DNA from 2 places in the Pontibacter locisalis genome. Region 1 is predicted to be linked to the other one. Evidence: riboswitches for the same ligand, from Rfam matches in the RefSeq annotation. Region 1 holds a riboswitch; the other holds the start of a gene.
The links. Region 1 has a riboswitch for thiamine pyrophosphate ahead of thiS (sulfur carrier protein ThiS). Riboswitches for the same ligand answer to the same signal wherever they lie in the genome.
Positions count from the first base shown of each region.

Region 1 (7,780 bases):
CCCAGTCCCATTTTATGTATACCTGCTTTGCCCAATCTGTCAGGGGTTTCCAGGCGGTAGTAGAAATTCGACTTCTTACCTTTTGTGTGATGCTTTTTGTAGTCGTCTTTATGGTAGGTTTCCTGGTACACCAGCACCGTGTTCACACCATAAGGTATTAGCGCTTCATACTCGTTCTGGTCCAGGGGCTGTACTTCCATAGAGATGTGCGAGAAGTGGGGGCGGATGAGCTGCAGTGCGTTCTTAAAGTACTCTACATGTACGGTATTATTCGCTTCGCCGGTAACAAGCAACACATGGTCGTAGCCAAGCTTTTTTATGGCCTCTACTTCCTGCAGAATCTCTTCATCTGTCAGCGTTTTGCGGCGCATTTTATTATCGTAGCTGAAGCCGCAGTAGGTACAGATGTTCTGGCACTCGTTGGACAGGTATAGCGGCACGTACATCTGCATGGTGTGACCAAAACGCTTGCGGGTAATCTGCTGGCTCAACTGCGCCATCTGCTCCAGGTAAGGAACAGCAGCCGGCGAGATAAGCGCCTTAAAATCTTCAAGCGTTTTCTTCCGGCTACCCAGGGCACGCTCCACATCGGCAGCGGTTTTGGCGTAGATACTTTCCTTTACCTGCTCCCAGTTATGGCTGTCAAAAATCTCTCTGAAATTACTCATCTAAAAAGGAAGTTAAAGGGCTGCTTGCTGCCGCATGTTGCACCGGTTTGGCCAGTTTTGCTTCGAAGGCCATCCGTCCGGCTTCTACTGCCATTTTAAAAGCTATTGCCATCTGCACCGGGTTTTCTGATACGGCGATAGCCGTGTTTACCAGTACCGCATCGGCACCCAACTCCATTGCCTTCGCTGCATCAGACGGACTGCCGATCCCGGCATCCACCACCACCGGCACCCTGCTCTGCTCGATAATGATCTCCAGGAAATCAATTGTTTTCAGACCTTTGTTGCTGCCGATGGGAGAGCCCAGGGGCATAACGGCTGCGGTTCCCGCTTCTTCCAGGCGCTTGCATAGCACAGGGTCTGCATGGATATAAGGTAGCACCACGAAGCCCAGCTTCGCCAGTTCTTCGGTTGCTTTCAGTGTTTCGATGGGGTCTGGTAACAGGTATTTCGGGTCCGGGTGGATTTCCAGTTTTACCCAGTTTGTTTCCAGTGCTTCCCGGGCCAACTGGGCGGCAAACACAGCTTCTTTTGCATTGCGTACACCGGATGTATTTGGCAGCAGGTTAATGTGCGGGTGCTTCAGGTGAAATAGGATGTCATCTTCTTCGGCATGTATGTCTACACGCTTTAAAGCAACCGTTACCAATTCGGAGCCCGATGCCAGCAAGGCTTCTTCCATTAAACCGGATGAGCTGAATTTACCTGTGCCGGTAAACAGGCGTGACTGAAATGTTTTATCTGCTATCTGTAACATATTATACGACTATAGTAGTGTTTGCTGTTAATTGTTGAATGGTACGGACAAAGGCTGCTGGATCAGCAGCATACGTAATCGCACCTGATACGGCGATGCCATGTACTCCTGCCAGTAAAAGCGGCGCAACATCCGTAACCTCGATACCGCCAATGGCAATGACAGGGATCGTGATACCTTCGGCAGCTAACTGGCGAAGTATGGAAGTATACCCTTCCTGGCCCAGCACCGGACTTAACTTTTCTTTGGTGGTGGTGAAGCGAAAAGGCCCCAGCCCAACGTAATCTGCACCGTCTGCCACACGTTGCCGGATGTGCTCCAGGGTATTGGCCGTGCCGCCTATGATCATACTTTCCCCCACTATACTTCTGGCTTCCTGTAGTGGCATGTCCTGCAGGCCCAGGTGCAAACCATCAGCTTCTACTGCTTTGGCGATGTGCGGGTAATCGTTGATGATCAGTTTTGCGCCATACTCTGCGCATAGCTTTTTAGCTTCTTCCGCATGGCTGGCCACAACAGACTCCGAAGTATGCTTTACCCGTAGCTGCACCCATTTGCAGCCTGCATCCATGGCCTTATGTATGGCCGCAACATGCGTTAAGGATTCCGTTTGCTGAGATATGTATTGTAGTTTAGCTATCATGTTGATGGTACCCGAGTAAGGTGTCGTTACTGCTTAAAAATGATTCGGTGTAGCGTTTGCCACGGCGGCAGGCTTCATCTAAAGTATAGCCCAGTGCCAGGTTTGCCGCAATGGAAGCCGACAGCACACAGCCGGAGCCATGTTTTGGCGAAACACTTAATAATGTTGGCTCGAATGGGGTGCAGGAATTCTGAGTAAATAAATAATCCGTTCCCGGCGCTTCCGGGTTGTGCCCACCTTTCAAAAGTATGGCACAGCGCTTTGCCATCTCCTTGGCTGCATTTGTTGGTGGCAGGTCAGGATTTAGCTGCTGTATCTCGTTGTAATTCGGAGTAGCCAGCGTTATCTCCTGCAGTACAGCTTTCAGTTGTTGATCTTCCAGAGCACCATGAAAATTGAAACCGGCGCTGGCTTTTAAAACCGGATCAAGTACGATCTGAATGTGTGGCTGGCGTCGCTTTAAGTATAAAATCACTTCCAGCAGTACATCCATACTTTGCCCGATCCCGATCTTGCAGGCACGGATTTTAAACTTGCTTACCAGCGGCTCCAGTTGCTCCATAATCTCCTGGGCACTTAACCACTGCACCTTCAGAAAGTCGGTATCGCTTTGCACAGTTAAAGCTGAGCACACGCCAAAGCCATAGACACCGTGCTGCTCAAAAGCCTTGATGTCGGCAAGTATACCTGCGCCGCCACTCGGGTCGAAACCGGCGATGCTTAGTACGTATGGGCGAGTGTCTGGCATTTTTCTTTAATTCTTGTGAAGTTGTTAACCGCCTGTTCAGGTTGCTTCCAGATGCTGCCAAGTATGGCTGCTCCGTCAAAGTTCATCTGTACCAGCTGCGCTATCTTCTCAGCATCAATTCCACCCAGTGCAATAACCGGAACCGCTTTCTCTGCTGCTGTCAAACAAAAGCCAGCTAGTACAGATGTAGCATAACCCGGCTTGGAGATACTATTGAACACTGGTCCGAAGAAAGTGTAGGCAAAGCAGGGGGGGAGCTGCTGCAGTGCCTCTGTGGAGTGCACAGATGTACTCAGGTAATATCCTTCTGACTTCAGTTTCAGCAATTCCGCTGCTGGTGTTATACTTCTGCTTTGCTCTGTAAAGTGCAGCCTGTTTATCCCGAATTCACCTGACAGCTCGTGGTGCTGGTGTAAAGCTATTTTAGAATAATGCTCCGGGTGTATCTGCTGTAGTAGCTGCCTTAGCTGTTCCTTCGGATAATCTGGTTTTCGTACATGAAAGTATTCCAGCCCTGCTTCAAACAACTCGTTGATGCGCAGCGGCTCCCTGGTTATCGGGGCAGGACTGGAGATAACTATCAGTTTCATTTACAGGTATAGCTCACTGCCTTTTTCGGCAAACTCCTTAGCTTTCTCTTCCATGCCTTTTTTCAGGGCTTCCGTTTCCTGTACACCTTGCTGGTCGGCATACTCGCGTACTTCCTGCGTAATTTTCATGGAGCAGAAGTTCGGTCCGCACATAGAGCAGAAGTGCGCTATTTTGGCACCCTCAGCCGGCAGTGTTTCATCATGGAATTCACGTGCCGTGTCCGGGTCCAGTGACAGGTTGAACTGATCTTCCCAGCGGAACTCGAAGCGTGCCTTACTCAGTGCGTTGTCGCGGTACTGCGCACCTGGGTGTCCTTTGGCCAGGTCGGCGGCATGTGCCGCAATTTTGTACGTGATCACGCCATCTTTCACATCTTTTTTGTTCGGAAGGCCCAGGTGTTCTTTTGGCGTTACATAGCAAAGCATAGCCGTACCAAACCAACCGATCATAGCTGCACCAATGGCAGAAGTGATGTGATCGTAACCCGGTGCGATGTCAGTTGTGAGTGGCCCAAGGGTATAGAAAGGAGCTTCGTGGCACTCCTTCAGCTGCTTGTCCATGTTCTCCTTGATCATGTGCATCGGCACGTGGCCCGGACCCTCAATGATCGTCTGCACATCGTGTTTCCAGGCGATCTTCGTCAGCTCTCCCAGTGTCTCCAGCTCCGCAAACTGAGCCTCATCATTGGCATCAGCCAGGCAGCCGGGGCGCAAGCCGTCACCCAATGAGAAGGACACGTCATAGGCTTTCATGATCTGGCAGATCTCTTCGAAATGCGTGTACAGAAAGTTCTCTTTATGATGCGCCAGGCACCACTTCGCCATGATAGAACCACCTCTGGATACGATGCCTGTTAAACGCTTGGCCGTTAGCGGTACGTACCGCAGCAACACACCGGCATGTATTGTAAAGTAATCCACGCCCTGCTCTGCCTGCTCAATAAGGGTGTCGCGGAAGATCTCCCAGGTCAGGTTCTCTGCTTTACCACCTACTTTCTCCAAAGCCTGGTAAATTGGCACCGTACCGATCGGAACCGGGGAGTTGCGGATTACCCACTCGCGGGTTTCGTGGATGTTCTTACCCGTCGAAAGGTCCATGATGGTATCGGCACCCCAGCGGCAGGCCCAAACGGCTTTCTCTACTTCTTCCTCGATGCTCGACGTAACAGCTGAGTTACCGATGTTGGCGTTGATCTTCACCAGGAAATTGCGCCCGATGATCATCGGCTCGCTCTCCGGGTGGTTGATGTTGGCTGGTATCACAGCACGACCAGCTGCTACTTCCTGTCTTACAAACTCAGGCGTGATGTGGCTTTTAGGTGTATTGGCACCAAAACTGTGGCCGGCATGCTGGTGTGCAAGTATAGGATTCGGCCCGTTCAAGTGCTCGTTTATCAGGTCAATGCGCTGGTTCTCTCGGATGGCGATGTACTCCATCTCCGGCGTAATGATACCTTTTTTGGCGTAATGCAGCTGCGTTACATTCTGACCGTCCTTAGCACGGAGCGGCTTGCTCAGGTGCTGGAAACGAAGATAATTCAGGCTGCTGTTGGCCAGACGTTGTTTACCATACTGCGACGTTACGCCACTCAGCTCCTCTACATCGCCTCTGTTCAGAATCCAGTCCTTACGCAGGGCAGGCAGGCCTTGCTTTAAATCGATCTCGATGTTCGGATCAGTGTAAGGACCGCTGGTATCATAAACTGTAACGGATGCATTCTTCTCAACCTGTCCTTCAGAGCCAAATATCTTGGTGTCAGTGAGGCTGATCTCGCGCATTGCCACCGAAATATCGTGTAGCTGCCCTTTTACATACACCTTTTGCGATGCCGGGAAAGGTGTGCGGGTGATCGTTTGTTGCTGTGGTATTTTTTCTTTTTTCATAAAGCTATAATTACAGATGAAGATATGCAGGACTTAACCGCCCTGCGTTGCTCTGATGATGGTGACAGAATCGTTGGGGTGTAAGAGATGGTCGTCCCAGTTTAGCTTCGGGACAATGGCGTTATTGACTGCAACAGCAAATCCGTTTTGGTGCTGAGGCAATAGCGTTTGCAGCAACTGCTGTATAGTGCAGTTGTCGGCTACTGTTTGTACTTGTTGATTTACAGCTATTTCCATTCCTGTAGATTTGGTTCGAAAGACCTTAGGAATGGACCTGGAGAGAGTTGAAAAAATCCTGGTATGTATTCGCTTTTCCCTACGGCAGTATGAACTGCATCAGGTTCAAAGGGTAAATCTCAGCCCTATAAAATTTTACAGGACACCCCTAAAGTCGGCTCAAAGCTAACAGCAAAATCATAAATTCCAAAAACAAGGAATAAAATAAATTTATTAACTGCTACTTCTCTGAGGTTAAAATAGAATCATCAATAAGGCGTTCCTGCTTTCCAAGATTATATGGGAATAGGGGAGGTGTGGCTTTAAATAGTCGCTCCCCGGAATTCCTATTTGGATACGTGTTGTAGTAAAAAGGCTGGTTGTGATGATTTGGGGAAGTCATAAATGGAGGCGTCGATCGGGCATGTTGAGGTGGCCACCTGGCCTGTAAAGCCACTCCGGCTCAAAGCTGATCATGGTGCTGGGCTCCGCCAAGCTTGGAGGCATGCAAAATGCCTGCGACCACATGAACCGGGTAACCTGACAGGCCTGCTCATAAGATTTTGCTTTCAGCATGTAAAGGTTTAGGCTACCAGGCCTCCACAGACGATGCAGAGGGTGATCAGCTAATTAGCTCCTGTTATAGCCAAAGTGTTCGCTCTGTTTGTACAAAGTTGTTTTAAGACCCAAATTTTTGTCTAGGACGCCTGCCAAGTGCACAGTTGATGGCAGGACATGTACCACTTCTATTCCAATGGTGAGAGCAAGGGTTTCTAATAGTAGTAGACCCGCTAGCTCTGTGTCATCTTGGTGTCTGGCAGTCGAGGAGTGAGAAAATACAGCTATGATTCAACCGAAGGGGATAAATTATTGAACCAAAAAAGCCGCTTCATATGGTATGAAGCGGCTTTTAAGTTTTGTAGAACGAAGGATAGAATTATCGAATCTTATCCACAGGGATTTGGCGATTTTGAATGGTTATCTGCAAGTGGAAGAATAGCGGATCTGTCTGTCCCGCTGAACAAAATCTCTGTTATACTGTTCATCACATTGCCTTATCTAACCAGTGGTGCCAGGTGACTCTTTTTCCGGAAACTTCTCCTGAGGCGCTTTCAGCTCTTGCAGGCACGCAACATCCGGAGCCGAACGTTTCAGCCAATCGAGGAGCACAGGCAAGCGGGCATTGATTCCGTTGACGTTGTAGGTGGCGATCTTCATATACAAAGTAAGAGCGTGTTTCGTTTAATGCAGGCAGCCACTCACATGGAGCGATGTTGCTTTGTTCTCTCCCTGAGGGCCTCGTAGTTAGCGGCGGCAAAGGCATCTATCTTCTCTGGCTCCAGGAAATTCATCTTTATCTGCTCCTCACGCTCCTTTCCGCCCAGAATAACATTGATCTCCCCATTTAGCAGGCCATCAACAGAAGCCTTGGCCACTTCCTCTGGTGTATCCATCTGTCCCACTACTGCAGTTTTCATCATGTCAGTGTCCGTGGCTGAAGGGTAGACGGTCATCACGTGGATCGGGTACTGGTGCAGCTCTCTTCGCATTGCGTCAGAGAACTGGCCCACAGCCGCCTTCGTGGCGGCGTACACGCTGTAGAACGGCATGGCGATGTACCCGTAGCCCGAGGACAAGTTCATAATGGCGCCTTCCTTGCTCTTCATCAGCAGCGGCAGGGCCTTCTTTGTCAGCAGGATCAGGCCTGTCACATTGATGTTGATTTGGTTGATGATGTCCTCGTCGCTCAGGTCGGAGAGCAGGCCGGCGCTTACCACCCCGGCGTTGTTGATGAGGATGTCCAGCTCGCCCCAGGCCTCTGATACTGTAGAGATAGCTTTATCGAGATCTTCTACTTTGGCCACATTGCCCTGAATGGTGAGAAAGTTAGCGCTGGGAATTTCTGCCTTCAGCGCGTCTAGCGCCTCTTTCCTTCTGCCTACCACGGCAAAGTCCCGCACCCCCCGTTGCACCAACTCCTGAATGATAGATTTTCCTATTCCGGCACTGCCGCCGGTGATCAGCACTTTCTTATTTTTAAGGTCCATAGGTACACGCTTTGTTTTCTTAACATGAAACGTGACTAGGAGTCTGAAGTTTTACTGTCTGACAGACTTTTGACCCTTCCTGATTCCTTGTTTTCCAGAACCTTTTAAAGCTGTTTGCATATAACTTCTTAATAAATATGGCACAATTTGCTTTAAGGCAGGTGTGGCGATAATCTAATTAAAAGAAACTTATAGATGAGTAACCAGGAAACAGAGAAACGAAAAT
Region 1 covers NZ_JBHULU010000017.1:93,125-100,904, forward strand. Annotated here, with positions in the region: gene thiH (2-iminoacetate synthase ThiH) at 1-668, opposite strand, end outside; gene ACFSRY_RS13150 (thiazole synthase) at 661-1,425, opposite strand; gene ACFSRY_RS13155 (thiamine phosphate synthase) at 1,427-2,068, opposite strand; gene ACFSRY_RS13160 (hydroxymethylpyrimidine/phosphomethylpyrimidine kinase) at 2,058-2,816, opposite strand; gene ACFSRY_RS13165 (thiamine phosphate synthase) at 2,789-3,406, opposite strand; gene thiC (phosphomethylpyrimidine synthase ThiC) at 3,407-5,290, opposite strand; gene thiS (sulfur carrier protein ThiS) at 5,324-5,527, opposite strand; TPP riboswitch at 5,587-5,687, opposite strand; gene ACFSRY_RS13180 (endonuclease/exonuclease/phosphatase family protein) at 6,566-6,724, opposite strand; gene ACFSRY_RS13185 (SDR family NAD(P)-dependent oxidoreductase) at 6,766-7,554, opposite strand; gene ACFSRY_RS13190 (oxidoreductase) at 7,750-7,780, shown strand, end outside.

Region 2 (7,780 bases), on a different contig from region 1:
GACCAAAAGCGCCCACATCACCAAACTTCTTTACAATTTCAGAGGGAAAATGTGCCTCCTGTGCCCACTGCTCAATGTTAGGCGATATCTCACGCTTCACAAAATCGCGCATGGTCTGGCGAATAAGCAGGTGTTCTTCTGTTAATAAATCATCGATGTTATAGTAATCAGGCGCTCCTGATGATTCGTAAGCCATAGTTTTGTTTTAAGGTTTTTGAGAGGGTAATACGCAAAGTTAAAATTTTCGGTAAGATCACCACATGTATACGTTAAAAACAAAAAGCTCCGCCAGTTGGCAGAGCTCTTTGAGATAAATGTCAGTTAGTTGTTGTTTTAAAATTTAAGCCCGACAGACAACAGATAACTGCGCAATGCCTGCGGATAATAAAAGTTCTCTGTAACCTGCCCTCCACCTGCTATGTAGCTGAAGGTATACCCATTAGCTGCATATTTCTCACTGAACACGTTATTAACCAGTAAGCCTAACTCCAGCTCTTTCAAGATATTCTTAAAGCCAATGTTATAGCTCAGCCGCAGGTCTCCTACCTGGTAAGCTGGTATAATCCGGCTCTCATTTTCCGTGTTATCCAAGTATTGCTTGCTGACTGTTTTGTAAATAAACGCTGCTTTTAGCCCCTTCATCAACCCTACTTCCAGCTGACTTGTTGATACAAAATCCGGTGAGAACGCAATAGTTGTTTCATTGTACTTGTTAACAGCTTGCTCTCCTGTGTCATAATCATCAATAAACTCGTTGAAGTTCTCAATTTTGTTCTGGCTGTAGGCAATATTTGAGCTTAACGTAGCTACAGTACCAAGCCTTAGAGCACCGGCCAGTTCAATGCCCTGGCGATAGCTGTCATCAATATTGGTTCTGGTGTAGGCACCCACATCGTTTATCTGGCCAGTTACCACTAACTGATTCTTATAATCCATGTAGAAGTAATTTATTTCCAGGTCAGCAGTAAGAGATCTGCCTGCAAGCTCCGCCAGACCAATCAAACCTCTGTAACCAGCTTCAACATTGCGCAGCGTTTCATGCTTTGGACGGCTGTTTGGAGTCGACTCTGTAAAGTCTTTACGCACAGGCTCTCTGTTACCGATGGCATAAGAAGCATATAGTTGGTGCTCTGGCTGCAACTGATACGTTACTCCCGCTTTAGGATTGAAGAAGTTATAATCAACATCCTGCTCCATATTCTCCAGGTCATTGTCAAAACCTTCAAAAGCATAATTGATCTTTCGCACCTGTATATCTCCAAACACGCTTAATTTGTCTGTTAAGCCATAGGAGGCCTTTGCAAAAACGTTGAAGTCAGTCTTAACGGCATCATTGTCGTAGTACTTCTCGCGGATATCCGAAGTAGAGGCAAAACGTGCCCAGATAACTTCACCAAAATGACGGCCGTCGTACCTGTTCCAGGCACCACCGAGTGTTGCGTTAAAGCGGCTGCCTGGGCGATACTGCAACGCATAAGTAGCACCATAAAAATCGTTGTCTAACCAGCGGCGGCGGATAATATCGGATCTCTTGATCTCCACACCACCTATTACCACATTTGGCAAACCATACCTGGATAGTTTATCGTCAGCTTTAAATTGCTCATAATAACCTCTACCATAGGTGTAGTGCAAAGCTCCGGAAAAAGTAAGACCAGGCAGGAAGTCGTGTGACAAGTGTAACTGGTAATGATCCTGCTGATAATTGTCTGTTTCGTTGTCGTAGGTATAGTAGTTGTACCTGCGACCGGAAGTCAGGAGGTTCTCTTTATCAGCCCCCTCAATCCAGTTACGGTCAATGTAATCCTGCAGGTCTGCTGCATTGCCATACACGAGTGCCTCCGGAGTGCCATACCAGGCCTGGTATGTTTTTTCCTGTCCCGAGAAGGTAATGAATTTCACCGATGTTCTTTCACCGAAATAACCTCCCGAGAAATACAGCGATTTCAGATCTGAAGAGGCACGGTCAATATAGCCATCTGACGTGATGCGGGATAATCGACCATCAAAAGCAAACTTACCATTGATCAGACCAGTGCCAAACCGAACATTGTTCTTCCAGGTATCAAAAGATCCATAGCTGTGATCCGTTTCGGCATAGGCCTCACGACGTACCTGCTGCGTCTGGATATTTATACTTGCCCCGAAAGCACCTGCTCCATTGGTTGATGTTCCCACCCCGCGCTGTACCTGAATGTCCTGCACCGAAGAGGCAAAGTCCGGCATATTCACAAAGAAGGTGCCATGGCTCTCAGAATCATTGATAGGAATACCATTTACCGTAACGTTGATGCGGGTAATATCGGAGCCACGGATGCGGATTCCGGTATACCCCACACCTGCACCGGCATCAGAGTTTACCACCACCGATGGCACCTGCTCCAGTAGATAGGGCAAATCCTGACCGAAATTCCGATCTTCAATTTCCTCTTTGCTAACGTTCGTGAATGTAGTGCCTGTTCTCTCATCGGCACGAGTAGCCTGTACCACAACCTCACTTGCCTGCAGTGCCTGTGGGCGCAGGGCTACCTGCACATACTCATCCTGCTGTAAGTTTACATTTACTTTCTTCTGCTCGAATCCCAGGTAACTTACTTTTAAAGTATAGCTGCCTGCTGGCAGGCTCTGGAACTGGAAGGCACCGTTCTGTTCGGTAGAAACTCCTGTGCTGGTGCTCTCCAGAACTACATTGGCTCCCACCAACGCTTTACCTGTGACAACATCAGACACACGCCCGCTCAGTTTATACTGTGCAAGCAACTGCAATGGCAACACAAAAACTGCCAGTGCTAACAAAAAATTTTTCATTAAATGGTGATGATAAAAAGATGAAACATACAGATATGCCAGGGGTTAGCATCCTGTTGATTTTGTTTCCCGCGTTTTTCCCTTCGCCGGCATTACCCGGATCAGGTTCAATGGGTATGATCTCAGCCCGTTATTATAAGGCACCCCTAAACTGTGGCAAAGGTAAGAGGGTTTTCTGTTATATCAAAAGGGCAGCCGCAAGCAAATGGCCAACGTATACTACTTGCTGGTTAGTAGCATGTTATTTTTCATAAAATGCAATAACCCCTTACTTAAAATGTACGTTGAAAACAGTAGATGGACTTTCTAACCTGCACGCTCACATTTCTTTGATTTACAGTGCAGAAGTCCGCTGAAGAAATTAATTAGAATAAGATAGAACCGTGATGATGATCAGCATTTTGTATACCATGGCACTCCTGACGATATTAGCTTATTACGCTTTCGCTCCTCGTAAGAAGTTTAATCGTCCGCCATCTACAGATAGCGACGATGATGGAGGCGAACCGCTAGGAGATGATCTGCCAGATTTGGACCTACCACCCGGTATTTCTTTACCGATAAATGATTTTGAACCAAAGTATGACTTCAGGAATATTAAAGTACCTAAGTTTCCTGAACCTTCTTTGCAATGATTTTAACCTGCTTAAAAGGAGAAGGGCCCAGTACGAATCTCGTACTGGGCCCTTCTCCTTTTAAGCAGGTTAAATTTAATGAACAGCTATTGTAAACGTACGCTCAAATGCCTGTTCTGGCCTTAATTCATTTATCCCCTCTTTCTCCTTTAACTCTCCTGAATCTCCCACACTGCTGGCAATGCCGCACCAAGGCTCTATACAAACAAAAGGCGAAGGCCCTGGCTTAGCCCAGATACCCAAATATGGAAACCCCTCGAAAATCAACTCTACCCGCCGCGGGCTTACACGACTGGCTAGTACTAATCTATCAGAACTCAGGTTTTTGAAAACCAGTGCATCCTTATTAAAATAATCGTGATGGAGTGGCAATATGGGGCTTTTATCCAGCACTGGCTCTGTTTCTCCAGTCAGTAAACCATCCTCGTTAAGCAGATAGCGCCGGAGAGTCTCCTCTTCTTTAAATTCAATAAAATAATCAGTATACTGCTCGTTCAGGTAAAGTGGCACATTAAAACCCGGATGTCCTCCAACAGAAAACCATATGGCCTTATCATCTTCATTGCGTACCAGATAACTCACATCCAGCCTGTTTCCTTCCAGCTTGTATGCAATCATCAACCTGAACTTAAACGGATACTGCCGAAGGGTCTCTTCGTCATACTTTAGTTCGAATACCAGTTTATCGTGATGCTCATCTACTACCTCAAACTCCCTGGTACGGGCAAAGCCGTGCCGCTTCATGTGGTATGTTTCACCCTCAAAGGTATACTGCTGACGTGGCAACTCACCTACAATGGGAAACAGATTAGGCGCATGGTTTGGCCAGATAGCAGGATCCGCAACCCAGATGAACTCCAGGTTTTCATCCTTTTTGATAAAATGCTGTAGTTCTGCACCACGGCTTTCAATGCCTACTTTGTAGTTATCATTCTCTAGGAAGTGTAGCATATCCTGTATTTACTGATTAGAGATTTTTATTGAGAAGCTTATCCACTATGTTTTTGGCCTGTTTTAACCGTTCCTCCTGCTGCCCTGATACTTCTACGAAGGGAACACCTAATGCCTGGAGCTCCTTTTTGTACCACTCATAGAAGAAAGTTCGCAGGTGAGGGTGCTCCCGCTGTGGATCAGGCTCCCACGGCAAATCAACGCCCATCAACAGGCAAAGGTTGTAGTTTTGCTGCTCAAGTTTTTCCTGTATCCATGTGGGGCAGTGGCCAAAGGCATGTTCGCTCCAAATCTTCAGCACCAGCATGTCGGTGTCTGCAAACAGCACCTGGTTCGCCTCCTTCTCCAGCTTCTGCTCCAGCTCCAGTTGCCCTGCAGCAATTGCTTCAATATCCTGTAGCGTGTAAGGCTTCTCTAAATTACCGACATAGCTCCGGGCATACTCCGGCACCCAAACTGTATTGTAGTGTGAAGCCAGCTGCTCAGACAAAGTAGATTTACCTGTGGATTCTGGTCCTGTGATAGCGACTTTAAGCATTTAACAAAGGTCGCGAAAAAATGAGAGCAGTTTGGCATATGCTAAAAATAACGGGGTGCCAGAGAGCAAGCTCCCGGCACCCCGCCTTTTAAACAGCCTCCTTACTGCTTATTACTTTTTCTTCAGCAGCTTCACTGTTTTGGCTCCATCTCTGGTCACAACGCGCACTATGTACATACCTTCCGGCAACTTCTGTCTGTCTACTTCTATCTGCTGCAGTTCACCGGCTTTACCTACTCCCGACTTCAGTTGCTTGACTAAAGTGCCTTTCATGTCATACAGGTTGATGTCATATTTCTCAGAGTTAGCTATTTTAAACTCTACTGTAGCTCTTTCTGAGAAAGGAACCGGGTAGACAGCGATGTCTTTGCTCTGTATATATGAAAATTGTCTGACTATCATACCGCTATTGATTCTACAAAAGCTCTGAAAGGGCCAGGCTATAAGCCGCCTTTTTAAGATTAAGGAGGCTGTTCAAACAGACAAAAAGAAGTACAGTCTGCCTTTTTGAGAAAGCAGATTTTATCATATTGCTATATTTTAGCTATCGTTGAAATTTTAGCTCTTGAGGGGGTAAATCAGAGCTACAACAGTGCTAGTGGCGTCGCACACCTATTTTTAATTGTGTGCATGTGTCTTATAGGGTGCAATTAATATAATATAATCTATTCTACTTCGCGTGTATCATCCAACAGCCAGTCAAGGGTTTGACGGACTTTAGCGTAAATTCAATTACATACATTTTATGTAATTATGGGGTGGAAGCTACTAATTTTAAGCTTGTTACACACTAAGGCAACAAAAACAGCAGGTAGCTTATTGTTTGTAACGAAAGCTACCTGCTGTTGGATAATTTTTACAAAAATTAAAAGTAAAGAGGGTAAATAAGAGAGGGAACGGAAGTGTTATGCAGCTAAATAAAAATCAAATAGGTACAATATTTTATAAAACCTGTTACTTAGTTTTCTGAAAAGCTGTAGTCATAGAAATTATAAACCTCTACCTCTTTTTCTTTCTTGTCACCATACTGCCTCAAAGACATTCTTTTAGGTGTTTCGTCCGGTGACTCGTAGCCCCACTTTAAGCGGTTGGCATATTTTAATTCTTCGGGTAATAGTAACTTCTTTTGCTTCATTTCCTTCACAGTTAAACGTTACGCATACTTCCCTCGAACTCAGGGTGCTTAAACTTTTTAAGCTTACCTACATGTACGCAACGCCCCTGCAGCCGGATTATACCTATCAGCAGTATAAGTAGGACAAAATAAACTAATTCGCCTGTACTCCTCTGGCAGGCTGCACTTCCAGTTCCTGTTTCCACTCCAGATACCCTTTTACAGACAGTATTAAAAAGATGAAAAACAGACCACTCGTTAGGTAAAGCTCCTTATAAAGATAAACACCAACATACAATACATCCACCACCAACCACACCAGCCAGTTCTCCAGTTGCTTTTTAGCCATCATCCAATAGCCAATCAAGCTGATTGCTGTTGTAGCAGAGTCGGTATAAGATAGATCAGCATCCGTATAATTCTCCAGGAAATAGCCCAGGCTCAGGGTAAAGACAAGGCCCAGGAGAAGCAAAACTGTCAGCTCTTTTGAACTCACCCGGCTAACCTTCCGCTCCGTATGTCCCTTGCCGCCATAGAGCCATACATACCAGCCATAAAAGCTGGTTACCACATAAAAAGCATTTAAACCCATGTCTGCATAAAGGCGGGCATCGTAAAAGACGACCACATACATAGCTACACTTACTAAACTGACAGGCCATGTCCAGATGTTCTGCCTTGCTGCCAGCCACACGCCCGCTATCCCGGTGAGTACTCCGATTAATTCAATCAGGCTCATCGCGTGCCACGCCTCAATTACATTGTTAACAATGTTAGAAACTTCCATCAGATAAACTAAAAAAGTGTAAACGCTATCGAAATTGCAAATCGTTGCTAAGTTTGTAAATGAAAACATAAAGGTCAAACATACGCTATAATTAAGGCAATTTGGCAAAGCAGAAGTATGGACGAGATAACAGCAGTAGAGCTTAAGGAGCGCCTGGCACATAATAATAAAATACAACTGGTGGACGTGCGTGAGCCATCGGAGTTCCAAATATGCAATTTAGGAGGAGAACTGATTCCGTTGGGAGAGCTTCCAAAGCAGGCCAACCGCATACGCCGCGACATACCTGTAGTAGTTATTTGCCACCATGGTTTCAGAAGCGCACAGGCCATCAATTACCTGACGCAACGCCTCGGGTTCGAGAACTTATTAAACCTGAAAGGTGGTATCCATGCCTGGGCAACGCAGGTAGATCCGGACATGGCCACGTATTAGTTTTTATTATTTTCTACTGGTTCAACTGCCCTCTTATCCGGGATAGCAACTCTCCGTTACAACATTAAAATATATTTTTCTCAAACCTCTTGCATTATAATCTCAATTAATTTTCGTAGTTTTACGCGGCAAATAACAACCCCTAATTTATTTGCCATGCTCTCTGAACAGTCAAGCATTTTATTTGAGGCGCTCACATACGATGATGTGCTTCTTCTCCCGGCTTACTCCGAGGTACTCCCCCATCAAACCGACACTTCTTCACAGCTTACGCGCAATATTCGCATAAACATTCCGCTTGTATCGGCCGCCATGGACACCGTTACAGAAGCAGATCTTGCTATTGCGATGGCTCAGGAAGGCGGTCTTGGCATTATTCACAAGAACATGTCGATCAAGAAGCAGGCACAGCAGGTGCGAAAGGTAAAGCGTTCGGAAAGTGGCATGATCCTCGACCCTATTACGCTGAACCAGGATGCTACATTAGGCGATGCCGTTCAGATCATGACAGA
Region 2 covers NZ_JBHULU010000039.1:69,485-77,264, forward strand. Annotated here, with positions in the region: gene ACFSRY_RS20260 (acyl-CoA dehydrogenase family protein) at 1-196, opposite strand, end outside; gene ACFSRY_RS20265 (TonB-dependent receptor) at 334-2,808, opposite strand; TPP riboswitch at 2,869-2,966, opposite strand; gene ACFSRY_RS20270 (hypothetical protein) at 3,195-3,443, shown strand; gene ACFSRY_RS20275 (aldose 1-epimerase family protein) at 3,519-4,394, opposite strand; gene ACFSRY_RS20280 (AAA family ATPase) at 4,411-4,932, opposite strand; gene ACFSRY_RS20285 (T9SS type A sorting domain-containing protein) at 5,044-5,334, opposite strand; gene ACFSRY_RS20290 (hypothetical protein) at 5,891-6,067, opposite strand; gene pnuC (nicotinamide riboside transporter PnuC) at 6,201-6,833, opposite strand; gene ACFSRY_RS20300 (rhodanese-like domain-containing protein) at 6,951-7,268, shown strand; gene guaB (IMP dehydrogenase) at 7,425-7,780, shown strand, end outside.
Region 2: linked by a shared signal. The riboswitch ahead of ACFSRY_RS20265 (TonB-dependent receptor) and the one ahead of thiS (sulfur carrier protein ThiS) in region 1 are both predicted to bind thiamine pyrophosphate.